DNA from 2 places in the Fructilactobacillus sp. YLN 2507 genome. Region 1 is predicted to be linked to the other one. Evidence: predicted binding sites of a transcription regulator. Region 1 holds the regulator's gene; the other holds the start of a gene.
What was found. The regulator CtsR, encoded in region 1, represses protease genes until heat stress. The targets are predictions, from matches to a motif close to TTGGTCAAAAAAGGTCAAANA.
Positions count from the first base shown of each region.

Region 2: AC0GLY_RS00755 (ATP-dependent Clp protease ATP-binding subunit) is a predicted target of CtsR. The motif match lies at 2,190-2,210, and genes of this name have one in related genera.

Region 1 is NZ_CM184303.1:278,338-282,758, forward strand. It holds gene AC0GLY_RS01300 (aminotransferase class I/II-fold pyridoxal phosphate-dependent enzyme) at 1-385, shown strand, start outside; gene AC0GLY_RS01305 (L-lactate dehydrogenase) at 437-1,399, opposite strand; tRNA gene AC0GLY_RS01310 (tRNA-Val) at 1,607-1,679, shown strand; tRNA gene AC0GLY_RS01315 (tRNA-Lys) at 1,682-1,754, shown strand; tRNA gene AC0GLY_RS01320 (tRNA-Leu) at 1,781-1,863, shown strand; tRNA gene AC0GLY_RS01325 (tRNA-Thr) at 1,874-1,947, shown strand; tRNA gene AC0GLY_RS01330 (tRNA-Gly) at 1,952-2,023, shown strand; tRNA gene AC0GLY_RS01335 (tRNA-Leu) at 2,047-2,132, shown strand; tRNA gene AC0GLY_RS01340 (tRNA-Arg) at 2,141-2,214, shown strand; tRNA gene AC0GLY_RS01345 (tRNA-Pro) at 2,221-2,294, shown strand; gene AC0GLY_RS01350 (CtsR family transcriptional regulator) at 2,420-2,890, shown strand; gene AC0GLY_RS01355 (ATP-dependent Clp protease ATP-binding subunit) at 2,909-4,421, shown strand, end outside.
Region 2 is NZ_CM184303.1:171,366-175,786, forward strand. It holds gene AC0GLY_RS00755 (ATP-dependent Clp protease ATP-binding subunit) at 1-2,079, opposite strand, end outside; gene AC0GLY_RS00760 (LCP family protein) at 2,336-3,331, shown strand; gene AC0GLY_RS00765 (hypothetical protein) at 3,353-4,036, shown strand; gene AC0GLY_RS00770 (hypothetical protein) at 4,041-4,421, shown strand, end outside.

The sequences.
Region 1 (4,421 bases):
CGAATTAGTTACTACGTCCGTCATGACTGCAGCTCAAATTGCAGCGGAAGAAGCATTTGCCAACGGTCAAAATGATGCGCAACCTATGTTAGAACAATATCGAAAACGACGGGATTATTTACATGAAAGATTAGAGGATTTGGGGTTTGAAAATCAGCTGCCAGAAGGTGCTTTTTATATCTTTGCTAAAATTCCGGCTAATTTAAATCAAAATAGTTATGATTTTTGTATTGAGATAGCGCAAAATGCTAAAGTTGGAATGATTCCTGGGTCAAGTTTTGGCGATGGTGGAGAAGGATATGTACGTCTTAGTTATGCCACTAGTTTTACTAATCTTGAAACGGCTTTAAATCTTTTGCAAACTTACTTAGCTACAAAATTGTAAAAAAAGAACGAATCCTAGGATTCGTTCTTTTTAGTTTGACTAAAAACTTTTTTATTCTAAACCAGTAGCTTTCATACCATTGTGAGCAGTTTCTTTTAAAGTTTTAGCAGAAGCAGCCATTTTAGCTTTTTCTTCATCACTAAGTGGAATTTCGATAACACTTGCAATTCCGTTTGCATTAATCACAGCAGGAGTACCAATGTAAATATCGTTTAATCCATATTCACCATTCATTGGTGCGCCAACTGGAAGCACTGCATTTTCGTTACGCAAAATAGCACGAGAAATTCTCATTAAAGCTGTACCAACTCCGTAGAAAGTAGCACCTTTTTTGTTGATGATGGTATAAGCTTTGTTACGAGTTTCGTCTTCAAGTTTAAGTAGGTCATCTTTAGTGACGTTACGATCTGCAGCATATTTAAGTAATGGAACATTACCGATAGTAGCTTCATCTAAATCAGCAAATTCTGAATCACCATGTTCACCTAAAATGTAAGCATCAACACTAGCTGGATCTAAGCTGAATTTCTTAGCAATTGCAACTCGTAGACGACCAGTATCTAATGAAGTACCTGAACCAATAACTTTTTCTTTAGGAAAACCTGATAATTTTTGAGTTGCATAAGTTAAGATGTCAACTGGGTTAGCAGCAACTAAGAAAATACCATTAAATCCAGATTCGACAACTGGCTTAATGATTGTTGATAAAATTTTAAGATTTTTGTTAACTAAATCTAAACGAGTCTCACCTGGTTTTTGAGGTGCCCCAGCAGTAATAACTACTAAATCAGCATCTTTACAATCAGAATATTCACCAGAATAAATATTTTTTGGTGAAGTGAATGGGGTTGCATCTTCAAGGTCAAGTGCATCTCCGGTAGTTCTTTCTTTGTTGATATCAATGATTACAAATTCTTCAGCAATTCCTTGTTGAACCATGGCGAATGCGTATGAAGAACCTACGGCACCGTCACCAACTAAAACAACTTTTTGATGTTTTTCAGCCATAATAATAAACTTCCTTTCAAATTCTAATTAGTTATGTTTCAACCATATTGTACCATTTTTTTCAATCTAATTCCTAATAATAGAAAGCTAGCAAAACGGTAAACTGAAAAATAAAAAAATTTTTAAAAAAGGTTGACGACGATTGGTTTCGATGATATTATTTAATAGTTGTCAAAACGGGTTTTCGTTTCCCAGACAATTAGATTTTTCAATGGAAGATTAGCTCAGCTGGGAGAGCACCTGCCTTACAAGCAGGGGGTCACAGGTTCGATCCCTGTATCTTCCATTGAGCCGTTAGCTCAGCCGGTAGAGCATCTGACTTTTAATCAGAGGGTCGGCAGTTCGAACCTGCCACGGCTCATTTTCAAATAGTAAAAATAATATCATGCGGGCATGGCGGAATTGGCAGACGCGCTAGATTTAGGTTCTAGTATCTTCGTGATGTGGGGGTTCGAATCCCTTTGCCCGCATATTATTTTTGCCGACTTAGCTCAGTTGGCTAGAGCGCGTCACTAGTAATGATGAGGTCGGAGGTTCGAGTCCTCTAGTCGGCATTATGCGGAAGTAGTTCAGTGGTAGAACGCCAGCTTGCCATGCTGGAGGTCGCGGGTTCGAATCCCGTCTTCCGCTTTTTTCTATGATAATAGAATTATGCCGGGGTGGCGGAATTGGCAGACGCACAGGACTTAAAATCCTGCGGTCAGTAATGACCGTACCGGTTCGATCCCGGTCCTCGGCATTTATTATGCACCTATAGCGCAATTGGATAGAGTGTCTGACTACGAATCAGAAGGTTGCAGGTTCGACTCCTGCTAGGTGCATTTTTTCGGGAAGTGGCTCAGCTTGGTAGAGCACCTGGTTTGGGACCAGGGGGTCGCAGGTTCGAATCCTGTCTTCCCGATCGAATAAAAAGCATTGATGATTAATCATCAATGCTTTTTTTGTTTTGATAAGTGAATTTGCTTGTTATTTGGGTGTGATGTTTATATAATTAAAGTCAACATTAGTCAGAGATGAGATGATAAGATGGCAAATCATAGTATGTCAGATACAATTGAAGAATATTTAAAAGAATTATTAACAGAAGGCGACGAAGAAATTGAAATTCGCCGCTCAGATATTGCAGAACATTTTGATGTAGTTCCTTCCCAAATTAACTACGTCATCAAAACTCGTTTTACCATTCAAGATGGTTTTGTAGTTCAAAGCAAACGTGGTGGCGGTGGCTACATTAGAATTGAAAAAATAAATTTAACAGAGGACTCAAATGTTTTTGATCTTTTAATTGACTCAATCGGAGATATGATTAGTCAAAAAGATGAAGAGGACATTTTGCATACTTTATTGGATAATGGGCTGTTGAATGAACGAGAGGTTCAAATGGTAGCTTCCATTCTTACCCATGATGCTATTAATGTCTCAAACTATGAAACAGAAGAAAAAGTGCGTGCAAACGTATTATCTGCGTTATTGTGCCGCTTAAAATATGAATGTTAGCTGAAAGAAGGTATCTTAATGGAAGATTCATTAACACCTAGTGCAAAAAAAACATTGATGATTGCGCAAGAACAAGCACGTAATTTTCAACATCAATCTGTGGGAACGGAACACTTACTATTAGCATTAGCAATTGAAAAAAGTGGAATTGCTTATCAAACTTTGAATCAACTTTCTGTTACCGAACAGGATGTTAAAGAAGAAATTGAACAAATTGCTGGTTACGGAAACCTAAAATATGATGATGCCACATACTTGCCTTATTCGCCTAAAATGCGAGATATGCTAAATTTAGCTGCCCAAATTGCTAAACAATATGGTAGTCAAAAGGTTGGTACTGAACATTTATTGTTAGCTTTAACTAGTGAAAACGAAATTGTTTCATCAAGAATTTTAAATAGCTTAGGTATTTCTCCAGATGATGTACGGAAAATTACAATTCGTAAAATGGGGGTTCCTGATCAAGGAATTCTAACGGAAAATAAGAATGATAATAAAGAAAAAACACCAACTTTAGATGCTTTTGCTAAGGACTTAACCAAGGCTGCTCGTGATGGTCAATTAGATCCAATTATTGGACGTGATCAAGAAGTGCGACGGGCAGTGCAAATTTTAAGTCGTCGAACAAAAAATAACCCAGTTCTAATTGGCGAACCTGGAGTTGGGAAAACAGCGATTGCGGAAGGACTTGCCCAAAAGATTGTGGAAAAAGCGGTCCCCGTTGATATGTACAATAAGCGAGTAATGGCACTTGATATGGGAACTTTAGTTGCTGGAACAAAGTATCGTGGTGAATTTGAAAATCGTTTAAAAAAAGTTATCAATGAAATTAAAGCGAATGGAAACGTGATTTTATTTGTTGATGAGTTGCATACTTTAATTGGTGCGGGGGGAGCAGAAGGAGCGATTGATGCTTCTAATATTTTAAAACCTGCTTTAGCCCGTGGTGAAGTTCAAATGATGGGAGCAACTACCCTTAATGAATATCAAAAGCATATTGAATCGGATGCAGCTTTGGAACGTCGGTTTGCTACGATTCAAATCGAAGAACCCAGTGTTGATGAAGCTAAGAAAATTTTAACAGGATTACGTCCCAAATATGAAGAGCATCATCATGTTCAAATTACTGATGCTGCTATTGATGCAGCAGTTGATTTGTCTAGTCGATACATTAGTGGCCGCTTCTTGCCAGATAAAGCGATTGATTTAATGGATGAAGCTGCTGCTAAAGTTCGGATTGATGCTATGGGTAAGCCTACCGATCTAGCGTCATCTCAACTTTCACTTGATGAAGCACGAGCTAATAAAGATCAGGCTATCGAGGAACAACGATTTGATGATGCAGTTCATTTTCGAAGTCGTGAACAAGAGTTAGAATCAATTGTTGATAAGCTCTTGCAAGCAGAAGAAGAAAAACGAAAGCAAGAAAATCAAAAACATGACTATACATTAAAAGAAGATGTGGAATCAGTTGCTCAAATTGTAGCTGAATGGACGGGAATTCCTGTTACCCATCTTAAAAAGACCGATG
Region 2 (4,421 bases), 110 kb from region 1:
AGCTTTAATGTTCTTAATGTCTTGGTGATCCAAGTAGAACATAGCAATCTTATCACGTAATTGTTGTTCAATTACTCGACGAAGTGGACGAGCACCCATAGCTTCGTCATAACCTTGTTCCATCAACCAGTTTTTGACTTCATCACTGATTTCTAGTTTCATATCTTTCTTAGCCAAAGTATCGTTTAAGTTATCAATCATAAGATCAACAATTTTACTTAAATCAGGTTTAGTTAAGTGACTGAATTCAACGATAGCGTTGAAACGGTTTAAGAATTCTGGTCTGAAGTATGGAGCTAAACGATCCATAATCTTAATGTCTTCTTTTTGGTTCTTGGTCATTGCATCGTTACCAAAGCCAGCGTTTGAAGTAGCGATGATAACAGTGTTTTTAAAGTTAACCACATTACCTTGACCATCAGTTAAGCGACCATCATCCATTACTTGAAGTAATAAAGTGATAACTTGTGGGTTAGCTTTTTCAATTTCATCAAGTAAAACAATTGAGTATGGATTTCTTCTTACACGTTCAGTAAGAGTATTTCCATTATCATTGTAACCAACGTAACCAGCAGTAGCACCAATCATTTTTGAAACAGCAGTTTCGTCTTGGTATTCTGACATATCAAGTCTGATAATTGAATCTTCATTGTTAAACATATCTTTAGCTAATTGTTTAACTAATTCAGTTTTACCAACTCCAGTAGGTCCAACAAATAAGAATGAACCAATTGGACGATTACCGTCATCGAAACCAGCACGGTTACGACGAATAGCGTCAACAACAGCGTCAACAGCTTCATCTTGACCGATAAGGTGAGCTTTCAAACGACCATCCATACTCTTCAAACGTTCCATATCATCAGTGCTCATTTGTGAAACTGGGATACCAGTTAAACGTTCAACTGAGTTAGCAATATCGGAAGTGGTAGCAACTGGAACATCATTTGATTCAGTTTCGTTACTAAGTTTCTTTTCAATTTCTTCAATTTTAGCTTTATCTTTAGCAGCTTCTTCAAATTTTTCTGCTTTAGCGTGAGCAGCTTTTTGATCTTTAGCGGCTTTAAGATCTTTTTCAAGGCTCACTTTATCAGTAACAGGGTGCTTTGCAGCTAAGTGAGCAGCAGTCATATCAACTAAATCAATTGCTTTATCAGGTAATGATCTTTGAGGAATGTATTGATCAGAATAATCAATTGCAGCTTTCAAAACATCATCTGGTAATTTAACTTGATGGTGATCTTCATAAGCTTTACGAATTCCTTTAAGAATTTCGAAAGTAGTTTCTTTACTTGGAGCATTTACTACAACGTCATTGAAACGGCGTGCTAAAGCAGCATCTTTCATGATAGTGTTACGATATTCATCTTGAGTAGTGGCACCAATTACTGAAATTTCACCACGTGATAAAGCTGGTTTTAAGATATCTGATAAACCTTTACCACCGGTTTCATCACCAGATGCACCAGCACCAACAATTTGGTGAATTTCGTCAAAGAATAGGATAACGTTTTTACGTTCTTCAACTTCTTTAACTAATTTTTGAATGTTTTCTTCGTAAGCACCACGGTATTGAGTCCCAGCCTCTAATGAAGAAAGATCAACTGAAATAATTTGTTTGTCTTTGATGGTTGCAGGAACATCACCTTTGACAATTTTTTGAGCTAAACCTTCAACAATAGCAGTTTTACCAACACCGGCATCACCAACTAAAATTGGATTATTTTTAATTCGACGACTTAAAATTTCAGCCGTTTCTTGAATTTCTTTATCACGACCAATAACTGGATCAAGTAAACCTTGTTTAGCTTCATCAGTTAAGTTACGGCCAATCTTATCAAGGTAGCTTTCTGCTTTTTGTTGTTTTGCTTGAGCAGGGTTAGCACCATTATGGCTACCAACTTGACCAGGAATTTGACCTGTTCTTCTCATTTCTGCGACTTGTTCAGGAGTGAGTTCATGTCCGTTAACTGAGTAACGCGCATTTGCGCTATTTCCCATGTTATTAAATAAACTATTGAAAATGTCATCCATTCCATTTCCACCAAATGGATCGTTTCCAAAACCATTGTTTGCCATTCTATAATCCCTCTTTCAAGTTTTATTAAAATCTAAGTAAAGTTGTTTCCAACTTCTTAACATATATTATAAAACTGGTTACCATTAAATGTGTAGTTATTTGCTCACTTTTAGTCAAAAAAGGTCAAAAATTAAACTTTTCTTAACAATAAATATAATTAATGCAAAAGGGATACAATTAAAAAAATATTTAAAAAGTCATTGATGTTTGTTAAACTGGTATTATTATTACCGAATCAAAAAGAGGAGTCTGACTATGCAAGAAAGTCGTGTTCAAAGAGATCAATTTGAAAAAGAACCAAATCATAAGAAACGAAATATTATTTTAATTATCATTGCTGTAATTGTTTTAATTATACTTGGATTTGGAGCATACAAGTTTGCTTCTATTAAAGGTGCAGTTGATAATGCTTACAAAGATTCTGGAATAAATAAGGAACGTGACACTTCTAAATTGTTAAACCAAAAGAAACCAATTTCGATTTTATTAATGGGAACCGATACAGGTGAATTAGGCCGTGATGATAAAGGAAGAACGGATTCAATGATGGTAATTACCATTAATCCCCAAACCAAAAAGACTTTAATCACTAGTATTCCTCGGGATACGGCTGTTAATATTCCCGGATTCGAGGATGAAGGGGTAGCAAAAATTAATGCGGCTTATGCATATGGAAGTGCTAAAACTTCTATCGATACTATTCAAAAAATGTTAAACATTCCAATTGATTTTTATGCAGTAGTTAACATGCATGGTTTGGAACAAATTATTAATCAAATTGGTGGAATAACAATTAAGCCACTCTTAACTTTTGATTATGAAGGGTACCACTTTACCAAGGGGGTTTCGACCCACATGAATGGTAAAAAAGCCCTTGCTTATACACGAATGAGATATGATGACCCAGAAAATGATTACGGACGGGAAAAACGGCAACGTCAAGTGCTTGAGGAAGTTGCTGAAGATAGTGGCTCAGTTGATGCGCTATTAAATCCTGGCTTTATTAATTCACTATCAAAATCAACGAGGACTGATATGACTTTTGGAGACTTAACTTCAATTGCAAAAGGGTATCTTGGGGCTCGTGACAATATGGATAATACTTACATTCAAGGACAAACTACTAGAGAAATCAATGGGGCAAGTATGCAAGTTACCCCTGAATCAGAATTACAAAATACAACCAATCAAATTAGAAACAATTTAGGGCTACCTGCGGCTCAAACTGGTGATATTGCGGTTAATAATTAAAAAGAGGAAGGTGAATGAAGCTTGGATTATACTAACTTACAGTATTCCCTCTTTAAACTAGGTCATGTTTTAAATTCAACTGTTTTTGCTATCTTAGTAGCAATAATTCTAGCGACTGCAATCGTTACTTACTTTTTTGTAAATGCTGTTCAAGAACAGCCGAATATTTCTCTTTCAAAATTAAAAAAACTTAAATTATGGAAAAGAATCAGTTTAATCGTTTTTGGTGGATTGATTATCGTCTTATTTATTGGGCGTTACATTACTGATGGAGTTGATGGGCCGAACGCTGTTGACAATGACAACAAATCTAGTGTAATTGCAAAAGGAAAAGTCATTAAAATGAACCATCGCTCTAATACGCTAATGATTGCTCTTAATGGAAGTCGGAAAGTAATTACAGTTAAATCAGATGTTCCTCCCGTTGCATTAGACGATCCAAACATCGAAAAATACGATGGAGCTCATATTAGTAAACGTCAGTTTGATAAAATTAATGTCGGGGATTACGTTAAGCTTCAAAACCATAAAGCTGTATTTAAGTACAAAAATCATGCTAAATATGGTCATGATAACAATACAGAAAGACAAATTAAGAGGTTTAACAATAACGATGTTAATGGTGAAGTAATCAAAATCAAGTCTAATCCATATAGTTATTTTTATGGGTATACCAGACCGTACTATGAAAGTGAGTTGGAATAGCTTAATGCTAAGCAAATTAAAATCTATCATTCCAGACCAAAATGAAGTTAAAAAAATACGGGTAAATATTGCTTTAACCTTTTTTGGAATTTATTTAATTATGATGTTTGCTACTTTAGTTTATGCATATTGGATTCCTTCCAATGGCGTATTTTTTGGAATGTTATCCAATCTTTCAACTTTGTTTTTAATAATCGGTTGTTTAGTTAGCGTTTCATTAAGAAAACCAAGTCAATCATACTTGATTTATGGGGGATTAATTGTTTTAGGAATTATTATTCGTCATGAATCAACAATTGCTTTCCCCCTATGGTTTTTCCTGATTTTACTGATGCTCAGTGAAATAAGTTTTACTAAAATCGTTAAGGTTTTCTTCTATGTAACT